Regions from separate parts of the Salipaludibacillus sp. CF4.18 genome, predicted to be linked through region 2. Evidence: riboswitches for the same ligand, from Rfam matches in the RefSeq annotation. Region 2 holds a riboswitch; the other holds the start of a gene.
What was found. Region 2 has a riboswitch for cyclic di-GMP ahead of ACHABW_RS09710 (chemotaxis protein CheX). Riboswitches for the same ligand answer to the same signal wherever they lie in the genome.
Positions count from the first base shown of each region.

Region 1: linked by a shared signal. The riboswitch ahead of ACHABW_RS09135 (competence type IV pilus major pilin ComGC) and the one ahead of ACHABW_RS09710 (chemotaxis protein CheX) in region 2 are both predicted to bind cyclic di-GMP.

Region 1 covers NZ_JBIMEV010000010.1:116,730-122,716, reverse strand. Annotated here, with positions in the region: gene ACHABW_RS09160 (hypothetical protein) at 1-41, opposite strand, end outside; gene ACHABW_RS09155 (hypothetical protein) at 168-977, opposite strand; gene ACHABW_RS09150 (PilN domain-containing protein) at 974-1,615, opposite strand; gene pilM (type IV pilus biogenesis protein PilM) at 1,618-2,616, opposite strand; gene ACHABW_RS09140 (prepilin peptidase) at 2,616-3,383, opposite strand; gene ACHABW_RS09135 (competence type IV pilus major pilin ComGC) at 3,500-3,916, opposite strand; cyclic di-GMP riboswitch class II at 3,949-4,034, opposite strand; gene ACHABW_RS09130 (type II secretion system F family protein) at 4,039-5,244, opposite strand; gene ACHABW_RS09125 (type IV pilus twitching motility protein PilT) at 5,244-5,987, opposite strand, start outside.
Region 2 covers NZ_JBIMEV010000011.1:92,173-98,159, reverse strand. Annotated here, with positions in the region: gene ACHABW_RS09715 (BCCT family transporter) at 1-1,504, shown strand, start outside; cyclic di-GMP riboswitch class I at 1,776-1,872, shown strand; gene ACHABW_RS09710 (chemotaxis protein CheX) at 2,013-2,474, shown strand; gene ACHABW_RS09705 (response regulator) at 2,553-2,852, shown strand; gene ACHABW_RS09700 (cytochrome P450) at 3,215-4,519, shown strand; gene ACHABW_RS09695 (hypothetical protein) at 4,622-5,281, opposite strand.

The DNA.
Region 1 (5,987 bases), on a different contig from region 2:
ATATGACGTTCTTTATTTAGGCTGACGAGACTTTTTTTCATTCTACCTGTCCCCTTTTTCAATACGTTTATATTATTTTACGTTCCAAAACGATAGATTAGAACAAAAAAGATAGAAAAGAAAAGGTCATCTCACCTGTCATTTAAAAGATAGTTTTTAATTTTTCGCTATGGTAATTGAAAGAAAGGTGTTTCTTTATTAAAAGGAGTGCTAAATGGCCCCTGTCGTTCAAATTCTCCAAACTCAGGTAGTAATTCTTCCATATAGTATGTGCTGACAAGAACATTAAAGACGATTGTTTCATCCTCCTCTTCAACTTCTTCTTCTCCTTCTAACTCATACTCATCCTCTAATAGTGTTGCTTCAGACGGGGCCTGAAAATAAAGGGAATAGACCTCTGTGAAACGTTCCAGCTTTTCAATTTCAGCAATATAGTCGTATATATTTTCGTATGTCTCAGCGTGCCCAGTTAAGCTAGCTGTTATTCCATTTATATCTTGTTGAGTTGAATCGGTTTCAACTACAACTGGATCCTCGACATCTTCTATATCAGTATCAAGCTCCTCTGCAGGTTCATTTTGATCGGTAATTCTTTCTTCTGCTTCCTCTGATTCTTCTTCGATATTATCAAATGATGGCCTGAGCAATATATCTTTCGAAAAAACAAACTCCTCTATAGAGATGTCAGAGACGATTTCCAATCTCTCAATATCAATCATCCAATGATCAATCCAAGGATGTACAGGAACTCGCTTGAGAAGTGAAGTGATTTGATGGTCCTCGTATTCAACAGTCTCCTCCTGGGAGTTTTCTAAAGAGTATAAAATGTCTTCTTCGGTCATAAGTTGATCTTCCTGGTCAGAAATTTGCTCGTTAAGTGGTTGAATAACTAAAAGATAATATGCCAGTAAACCTACAGCGAAAAGACTTATTAAGGAAATAGCAAGGAACCGAATTCTTTTATTTTCTACATTCATTCATTTTCACCTTCCATTCCCTCGTCAAGCACTTCTCCTAATTCATCTTCTAGTTGTTCCTCCCACAAATCAGGGCTTAAAAGCATTTTTGTGTCAAGAGTAATCGTAAAACTAGCGACATACCTGGGTAATACCTCTTCATTCCATTCATCTTCATTTAAGATAATTTCTTCTGCTAACATTTCATCAATCATCGCTTCTTCGACAACAACTAGCTCATCAACGGCATGGAGAAAGCTTGCTGCCTCTCGTTGTTCATCAAATTGAATATCCGCAGTAATAATACCTTCCTCTTGATATTCAAACGTTTCAATAAAGCCGCGTTCAGGAAGTTGACGGACAAATGTCTCTAGTAATCGAGATATTGGCTTTCGTTGCCCCTCTAATTCTTCCACTGCCGATTCCAACTTACTTCCGTCTGAACCCATATTAGCTTGTCTCGCAGTAATAACCTGTTGCATTGCTCTAACATTTTCAATCTCTCTTTCCAACTGTTGACTTCGTTGCTCTTGATTTTGATGAAAAAGAAAGCCAAATACGACTACCATCATCATCGTGATAATTAAAAGAAACAGAAGAAGAAGTTGAATGCGATTACCCCTTGCTTTTTTCGGAAGTAAATTAATCTCAACGTTCATCACTACACCTCTTTTAGACAAAGGCTTAGAGGGAGAAGAAATTTGTTAGCTACATTACTATTATCTTCAATAATATCACCTATAGAATGTTTCATCTCTATCTCCAGACCCGTGGAATTTTCCAGCATTTTTTTAACCTTCATTAACATTGGATGATCTCCCGTTAGAAAGATTTTTGACACTTCTTTCTCACCTTTAAACAAGGTGTATTTATAAAAATCTATGACTCGTTCAATTTCCGTAAACGAATCAGCTAGATCACCATCTATCTTTTCACTATTAATATCTTTCCACGTTACAAGAGAATCCTCTTGCGTCATTTCCCAATTTTCTACATCTAAGTAATGAGGAATACTCCTCAGAAAAATCGGTTTATGATGGTTGAAGACACTAACATTTATCGAAGTCATGTCCCATTCCAATAACATAATGTGAGCATCGTCATCTATCTGATCTAAATAATTCAAGTAATAGAATCGGTAAAGAGACAACGCTGCGACATCTGCAACATCTGGTTTTGTATTTCCGTCTTCCAAATGCTTAACATACTGTTTTAATAACGGTTCTGGAACCGCAAAAAAAAGAATCTCAATCGTTTCCGTTTCTTCCTCAGAATCTAAAATATGAAAATCAAAAGAAGCATCTTCAAAAGGAAGATGAATAGAGGTTCCTATTTCAAAATTAATATGACCTCGTATTTCTTCTTTCGTTAGATTATTAGGAAGAGACAGCTTCCGAAAGAAAATCGAAGAGTCAGGGACGAGAAATTTAATGCTTTTTCTTTTTAATTTCCAATTCGCGATACACTCTTCTAAAATCAGAACGAAATTAGTTTCATCAATAATTTTTCCTTTTTCTATGATACCTTCAGGAACTGCTTTCTCATAGAATGCCACCATAGATGCTTCCGAGGCTTCTTTTGTTATGACACAACGGATGACGTGATCTTTAAATTGTAAGCTTACATGATCTTGTTTTCTGAAATTTAATAAACCTGTCATTAGAAACCTCCATTAAGTAGTAAGTTGACATACCAATCTAGTATTGGATCATAGAAATAGTAGCTTAGAATTGCTCCTAGGGCAATAAAAGGTCCAAAAGGGATTGGATGTTTTCTTTTTAGTTTACCAGTTATAAGTCCGATAATACCAAACACAGCCCCAAGGAATGACGATAAAAATATCGTTAATAATGTTCCTGAAAAACCTAGTACCAAACCAATTACAGCCATTAACTTGATATCTCCTCCACCCATGCCGCCCTTGCTTAGAATTGCTAAGAGCAAAAATAAGAGGAAACCAAATGCTGCTCCGGCAAGACTATCCCACCAATTTGGTAACGGTTCGATCACTCTTAATAGGAGAAGCGGAACTAAAAAAAACAATAGTACTTTGTCTGGGATCAGCATTGTCTCTAAATCAGATATTGTAATAATGATTAACATCGAAACAAAAACAAGAGCAACTACTAATTCCATCGACCATCCAACAATGATAGGAGAAAGTGAGAATAGAATTGCTGTTGCCAGTTCAAATAATGGGTATTTTACCGATATGTATGATGCACATTTTTTGCAATGTCCCCGCTGTACCACATAGGATACAACCGGTATAAGCTCTTTCCATGTAAGTGTTCGCTTACAAGTTTGACAGTTTGATCTCGGAGTAACAATCGATTCGCCCGCAGGAATCCGCAAGCCTACAACATTATAAAAGGACCCGAATATTGCTCCTACTACAAATAAGTATACATGAAAAAGAACTTCCATGGACATGCTTCCTTTCATATTTAAATCTAAAGTTTTCTATGGTATCAAACTTAGAAGATCATTATAAAGAAATGTCCCCCACAAGAGTGGGGGATAATTATTGAATTACTACATTTTTATGAATCAGCAATAGATAGATTGTTTCGTGTACCAGAAACTGTTTTAATTCCTACCAATTCAACAGTATGATCTCCACCTTCAACAAATGTAACCGTTCCACTTGTATACGATTGATCATTCGCATTGCTATGCGGGTCTTCCATATCATCAACAAGGAAACCACCACTTACTAAACCATCAATATCAATCGAAACTTCAGTAGCATTTGGATTAGAAGCTTCATACAATCTTGCTGCACTAATCAATTGCTGTGCGTTTGCTTTAGAAGCATCATCTCTTGAATTTTCAATTAAACTCCCCACACTAGGAATCGCAATTGCAGCGATAATCCCCAAAATAACAACAACTACCAATAATTCAATAAGCGTAAGCCCATCTTCATTCTTCAACATTTTTCTTAGCTTTTTCATCATGTTTTTTCTCTCCTCTTTTTTAATCTTTTATTTATAGAGAAGGCCGGTTGCACTACTCACTCCTGATGATCCAAGTACCCATTTAAATCGATCATCTTTCATCGCTTCCTTTGCTATCTCATTTATATTTCTGAATAAATTTGGAACATCGGCACCATAATCGAAATAACGATTGTTCCTACGACGACCGCTAATAAAATAATCATTACCGGTTCAATTAATGCTTTTAATTTGTCCGTTGCATATTCTACTTCTTTCTCATAGAAATCTGCAATTTTTACTAACATGTCATCCAATGCTCCTGTTTCCTCACCTATCGAAATCATTTGAATCACCAATGGAGGATAAACCCAGTGCTCTTTCATCGGAGTCGTTAGTTTTTGTCCTCTTTCCAACGCTTCACGTGACTGTTTCAAAGATTGGGAAATCACTTCATTCTCGACTACCTTTTCAACAATTTGCATCGATTGTAATACTGGAACAGAGCTATAGAATAATGTACTAAGAGTTCTAGACATTCTAGCTAACGCTGCTTTTTGCAATAGCGAACCAAAAATCGGCATTTTTAACAATGCATAGTCATAGTAATATTTCGTTTTGGGAGTTTGTTGAACCGCCCATAGACAAACAATTAACATAACTAGTAATAAGATCAGCAACCACCAAAATCCAGACACAAAATCACTTGCCCCTAATACAAATAGGGTAATTGACGGGAGTTCACCTCCGACATCACTCAACATACTTGCAAATGTTGGGACAACGGATGATAGCAGAAAGATTACCACACCGATGGCAACCACTCCCACAATAGCAGGGTAAGCTAGAGCTGCTTTTACTTTTTGCCTTGTTTCATGCTGTTTTTCAAACTGCAAAGCGAGTTGCTCTAACGTTTCATCTAATGACCCACTTACTTCACCTGCACGGACCATATTAAGGAAAATAGGCGGAAACACTTTTTTATGTTCTGAGGCAGCGTCTGAAAATGCTTTTCCTGTTAATAACTCATCGGCTATTTGTGCAAGGGCCCTTCCTAAAACTTTACTGTCTGTCTGCTTCGACAAGATCATTGTCGTGTCCAAGAGAGAAACACCTGATTTGAGTAATGTAGCAAACTGTCTTAGAAACAATACAAAATCCTGTAATTTAACCGGATTACCTAGTGAAATCTCTTTATTTAATAACGATGGAGCTACTTCTGTTAGAGAAGCTTGTGCGACTCCTTGTGCCCGTAGCTTTTGAATGGCTTGCCGCCGCGTTTGACCTAAGACAACCCCTTGCTTCTTTGTCCCATTTTTCAGTTTACCTTCGTATTTAAATTGAGCCATTAGGAATCCCTCTCTTGTAAGTACGGAGCTACCTCTTCGTGACTTACCTCGTTCCGCCTAAGTAGTTCTCGAAGTGACATCTCAAGTGTGTGCATACCCTCACTGCGACTTGTCTGCATGACATTATAAATCTGGTGAATTTTTTCATTCCGGATCATATTTGCAATCGCAGAATTATTTACCAGAATTTCTGTAGCTGCTTTTCTACTGCGATGATTAGTTGAAGGAAATAACCGTTGTGAAATAATCGCAGTCAAAACGGAAGCAAGTTGAATTCTAATTTGCGCTTGCTGTTCAGATGGAAACACATCGATAATTCGATCGATAGTCGCCGGTGCACTTGACGTGTGTAAAGTCGCTAAGACTAAGTGACCTGTCTCAGCAGCTGTAATAGCGGTAGAAATCGTTTCTAAATCTCTCATTTCCCCGACAAGAATGACATCCGGATCTTGTCTTAAAGCTGCCCGAAGACCATTCGCAAATGATTTTGTATCAAAACCAACTTCCCGTTGGTCCACAATACTATTATCATGTTTGTGCAAATACTCGATTGGATCTTCCAGCGTAATAATATGTTTTTTAAATGAGTGGTTAATGTACTTCAACATCGCTGCTAGAGTTGTTGATTTTCCACTTCCCGTTGGTCCAGTAACAAGCACAAGACCTTGCTTTTTTTCCGCAATTTTGTTTAGTAATTGCGGAAGCTGTAAATCTTCGAGACTAGGAACTCCCATTGGAATAAT
Region 2 (5,987 bases):
AATTGAATGGCCGGTTTTTCTTATCAGCGGGGGTTCACTCGTTTTATTTGTGATCGCTTCTTTTATTTCAGTCGAGTGGATAGCTAATTTCGTTGAGTCAACATTCGCCTGGTCCGCAACTTATTTTGGTGCTTTTTGGCAAGTATTTATGCTACTTAATTTAATCGTTGCTGCCGTTATGATGGTATCCAAATATGGAAATGTGCGCCTTGGAGAGCCTGGAAAACCTGAAACGAGTACATTTAAGTGGATAGCCATGATCATGACCACTCTTCTTGGAGGCGGTGGTGTCTTTTGGGCAGCAGCAGAACCGATGTACCACTTTCTAGAGACTCCGCCAATGTATGGGGATATTGCTCCAGGTCAAGAAGCTACTATTTCACCCGCCTTGGCACAATCCTTCTTAGATTGGGGATTCTCCGGTTGGGCAATATTAGGTACATTAGGTGTTGTCGTTTTGATGTATGGCTACTCAAAAGGGTTGCCAATGAAACCTCGTACGCTTCTTTATCCCCTTTTCGGTGACAGCATTATGAAAAAAAACAGCATTCTAGGTATAATAGTAGACGCTTTTTCTATCATAGCAGTTGCTGCAGGAACGATAGGACCTATTGGCTTTTTAGGACTTCAAGCAGCCTATGGCCTTGAGTCATTGTTTGGTATCCCAAATACATTCTTAACGCAAGTAGTGATTATATTTTCTCTTGTCACCATTGCCGCCATATCTGCACTAACCGGCATTCATAAAGGAATCGAATGGCTAAGTCGTTTTAATATCATATTAACAATAACTTTGATGATCCTTATTTTAATCATAGGGCCAGCAGGTTTTATCTTCGACTCTTTCATTGGTACTTTTGGACTCTATCTTGGAGATTATTTTGAACTAAGTTTATACAGAGGGGATCGAGATTGGCTCGGCTACTGGACCATTTTCTTTTGGGCCTGGTTTATTGGTTTTGGTCCTGCCATGGCGCTTTTCATTAGCCGTATCTCTCACGGACGGACTGTTCGAGAGTTATTCCTTGCTGTCATTATTATTGCACCTCTCGTGACCAATTTTTGGTTTACCGTTGTTGGTGGATCAGGGATATTTTTCGAGCTTCAAAACCCTGGCTCTATCGGAGATGCACTCTATGAAGGCGGAATGCCGGCTACAATGATTGCGATCGCAACTCAACTACCATTCGGCACATGGGTAGCAAGTGCTTTCTTATTTGTTAGTATTGTATTTGTTGCTACGACAACTGATTCCATGGCGTACAGTATCTCTATGACAGTAACCGGAAATGATACTCCTGCTAGAAGTATTCGTGTGTTTTGGGCAATAACTATGGGAGCCGTAGCAGCAGTATTGCTATTCATAGGCGAAGGCAGTATTAATGCCCTACAGTCATTTATTGTTTTTACCGCTGTTCCTGTTTCGCTTATTCTCCTTCCTACGCTTTGGTTAGCACCTAAGGTAGTAAAAAAGATGGCTAAATCTCAAGGTATAATAAAATAGACAAAATCAAAGATTCTCAAAAGGGCATCATGGCCTTATGAGAATCTTTTTTTACGAAGTTTTCTCTTGTGAGACTTTAGTTTAGTACTTCAAGCCTAGGGTAAAATCCTTCTATTAATGGTGCTCTTCTTCAATTGCATAAGAATTACTAGTCCATACGAAATGTGTACAATGAAATAAAGTTTTGTCGAAATAGGTTGATATATGAGATAAATCATTGTAATATTATAAAAGACAGGTGATAAAGGTCCTACTAACATTATAATATTAGTATTGATATAGGCAAACTATTCGAAAGGGTAGGACGCAAAGCATAGGGTCTAAAGTATGGGAATTATTTCTTTTACCAGGATAGCCTAGCCGCCACGGTTTTCAGATGGCTGCCACAGTTATACTAGGTAGCTATTTTTCATTTTTTATAAACGAAATACTTAACTTTACATGCGTCATTATACTTAATTGTAAAAAGACCGTACAACCATAGCTTTAAAAGGGGAGCAGTGATTATATGACAAACTTAACAACGGAAAAAAATCAAAATATTACTAATTTATTGAATGGAACAGTTAATGCGATCAAGAGCGTAGTCCCGTTAAATTTGGAACTCCACAAGGCAAAGTTATCTGAACAAGTTCTAACTTTGAATTATGGTGTCTTCATAGGAATTACAGGTGACCTTAAAGGGAAAATGATATTAACAGGAGATCCTGAAGTCTTTGGTGGAATCGGGCAAACAATGTTCGGCATGCCTCTTGAGGGAGAAATGCTACTTTCTTTTAGCGGGGAGTTAGGAAATATGATAGCCGGGAGATTGTCTACTAATATCACCGAACAAGGAGTTAATACAGATATCACTTCACCAACTATATTTCAAGGGAATACTACACTTACAGGATACAAAAAAGCACTTCACGTACCTGTTTCCTTTGAAAGCGTTGGACCAATGAGTATTTACTTTTTACTAGATTAATCTATTGAAATGACTATGATGCAATTCCAACAATGAAACCGTAAATAAAGATAGGGATAAACTTAGGAGGCGAAAAAGATGGCAAGTGTTTTATTTACAGATGATGCAGCTTTTATGAGAATGCAATTGAAAGATATTTTGACTAAACTTGGTCACGAAGTAATAGGTGAAGCAGAGAATGGTCAGGTTTCCATAGAAAAGTATCAAGAATTAAAACCCGATGTTGTCACAATGGATATAACTATGCCTGAGTTAAATGGTGTAGATACACTAAAAGAAATTAAAAAACTGGATGGTAATGCACTAGTTATAATGTGTTCAGCGATGGGTCAGCAAGGCATGGTTGTTGAAGCCATTCAAGCGGGTGCGAAAGACTAAATCGTTAAGCCATTTTCTTCAGAAAGAATTCAGGAAGCTTTAGGTTTTATAAAGATACAAAGCATTCAGATATAAAACTACAGGATAGACAGTTATGATCCATTCAACTGTCTATCCTTTTTTGCTGATTTTTTTAACGTACATCTCCTTAGACGTTTATCAAGATTGACTCTATGCAGTTTCATTAGAGATCTTAATCGAACTAGAATTATGAAAACTTAATCACATACTTAGTAAAATTTTAAAAGGAATATAGTAGAAATAATTCTGGCAAAGTTGGGGATAATACTTAGAAGATTATTGTTTTCGAAAGAGAGCATCAGAGTCTCAAAATTATTTACGATAAAGGGAGTTTTCCACTAATGAATGTAAAGACCCCGATTCCTAAAGCACAAGGCATTGATAATACACTGGCTCTCATCAAAGAAGGATTTCACTTTCTTCCTGGGCTCCGCAAAGAGTTAGAATCCGATATCTTTGAAACACGTCTTATGGGACAAAAAGTAATTTGTATGGGCGGTAAAGAAGCAGCGGAAATGTTTTATAACAACAACCTATTTAAGCGAAAAGATGCTGTCCCCACGCCTATTAAAAAGTCCCTGCTAGGTGAAGGTGGAGTTCATGGACTAGATGATGAAGCTCATAAACAACGAAAAAGAATGTTTCTATCTATGATGACTCCGGAAAGACTAGAGGATGTCAGAAAGATAGCGGTAAATGAACTCGATTCAAAGGTAGCTGAGTGGGAAACCAAGGAGAACGTAGTATTCTTTGAAGAAATAAAAGAAGTTTTAACCCGAACAGGCTGCAAGTGGGCCGGAATTCCACTGCGTGATCAAGATGTAAAACAACGCGCATGGGAGCTTGGCGAAATGGTTGATTCCTTCGGCGGCTCGGTTGCACGATTCAGAAGTGGTAAAAAAGCTAGGGAAAGTCAAGAAAAGTGGTTAAAAGGAATCGTCAAAAACGTCCGTTCTGGTAAAATTCCAGCTCCGGCAAATACAGCTGCATATATTATATCCCATCACCGTGAACCTAATGGGAAACAATTGGATGCACAAATCGCTGCTGTAGAATTGAATAATATCATTCGTCCGATTGTTGCAACAGCCTATTACCTAACTTTTGGTGCAATGGCGCTACATGAACATCCGGAAACCATTTCTAGTCTTAAGGAAAACAAAAGTAATTACAGCCTCATGTTTGCTCAGGAAGTCCGTCGCTTCTATCCATTTGCTCCAGCTATGGGAGCAAAAGTAAAAAAGAGTTTCTATTGGCACAACTATCATTTTAAAAAGAACATGCTAGTTATTTTAGATATTTTTGGCACGAATCATCATCCTGACATTTGGGACCATCCAGATGAATTCAAACCAGAGCGATTTAAGGACTGGAAAGGCAGTCCCTTTTCCTTCATTCCTCAAGGTGGTGGTGATCATATTGGCCATCGATGTGCCGGTGAATGGGTTACTGTCATGATCATGCGTTCATTTTTTCAATATCTCACCGAAAATATAACATACACAGTTCCCGACCAAAATTTAAACTATAGTATGACTCGAATGCCCACTGTACCGAAAAGTCGTTTTGTCATAACCCGTGTTAAAAAACTTAAAAAGTCATTGGATGATTTAGAGGATAATGAACAAACACACACAGTCATATAACAATTCTTATCGGCACTTAATTTATGGTAATAACAAAAGTAGCTGATGTCCGAGCATCAGCTACTTCTCTTAATTGCATATTTTATTTACATAAGTCACAGGTTATTGACTAGGAGGTTGTTGACTTTGACCACTCTGCTGTTGCCCTTGCTGTGATTGTTGCTGACCTTGTTGCTGACCTTGTTGCTGTAACTGGTTTTCGGTTTGGTGCAATTGACCATTAACTTGATTCAATACACTAAAAGACTGTAGTGATTGTTCAGCATCACCTAACGTTTGCGTTACTTGCTGTAATGATTGTTGAAGCTGTTGTAACGTTTGTTGCTGCTGTTGCTCTGTTTGAGAAGTGAATTGCTGTACTTGTTGCCTGAGTGCTTGAGCTTGTTGGTTTTGTCCCGACGAATTTTGTCCCGACGAGCCTCCACCCTGTTGCTGCTGCTGTTGGCCGTTGGATTGAAGCTGTGTTAACGCTTGTTGAACAGAATCTAACTGGCTTTTTAGTGGAGTAAGTTCATTTCCTACTTCTGCACTTACTACCTTTTCAATTTGTGCTAATTCGGCAGCTTTTGCTTTTGCTCTTGCCTTTACTTGTTCTGTTTCTTTTTCCATGGCAAATTCCTCCTTGTAGTTATAATTACTACTCTTATTTGATGATACTTTTGCCGTCTGATATGCTGGAGTTGGCTTATTAATAAGCTTCAATCCAACAAATATCACGCCGACCAATACAATAAGAGCTAGGAAGAGTATCATTTCATTCATCCCATACCTCCCCTGGAACAACTAAAAAAAGCTGTTGCACAACTCATATAATTAGCAAATATAAGTGAGGTTATGCACTTCTTACGTCCCCAATTATTACAAGTAAAGAATAGCCCCATGGATAATTATAATGATATAAATCCGGGGATAATTAATCATATAAAACAAACTGATAAATAATTTAAACGACATTTCCCGGGAAATTCTGACCTTTTTTACCAATTCCCTTAAAAATCAGTGTCTTTTTTCTAAATTATTGTTTTTGTTATAATGGAAGGTTGTTTGGAAGAATAACCGCTCGCTTTCCGTGGATGATCCGCGAGCAATCGAACGCTCTGCCGGATCTCGTTTATGTAATCATAATTTTTTCTAATAAGTTGAATAAAAGAGCAAATAGACACCAACATGTAGAAATGCAGTCTACATTGACTTTCTTATTTTTGAACAAACAACTAGAAGAAGCGAAGGCTGCGACTACCACGGAAAGCGTCAGCCTATACCTAAAGCATTCGAGCCTCTAGGTTAAATAAACGTTTGTTTAAGTAACAATTCATTATCCTTTTCTAGGTGTGTCTAAATAATTGATGTTACAATAACATTAATCTTTTATCTAGGAAAGGAATGATTGTAAATGAAAGACTACCACTGCTGTGCAACTTGTATTCATTTGACTATAACAAAAACAACCAACGGTACTAAGTACTTT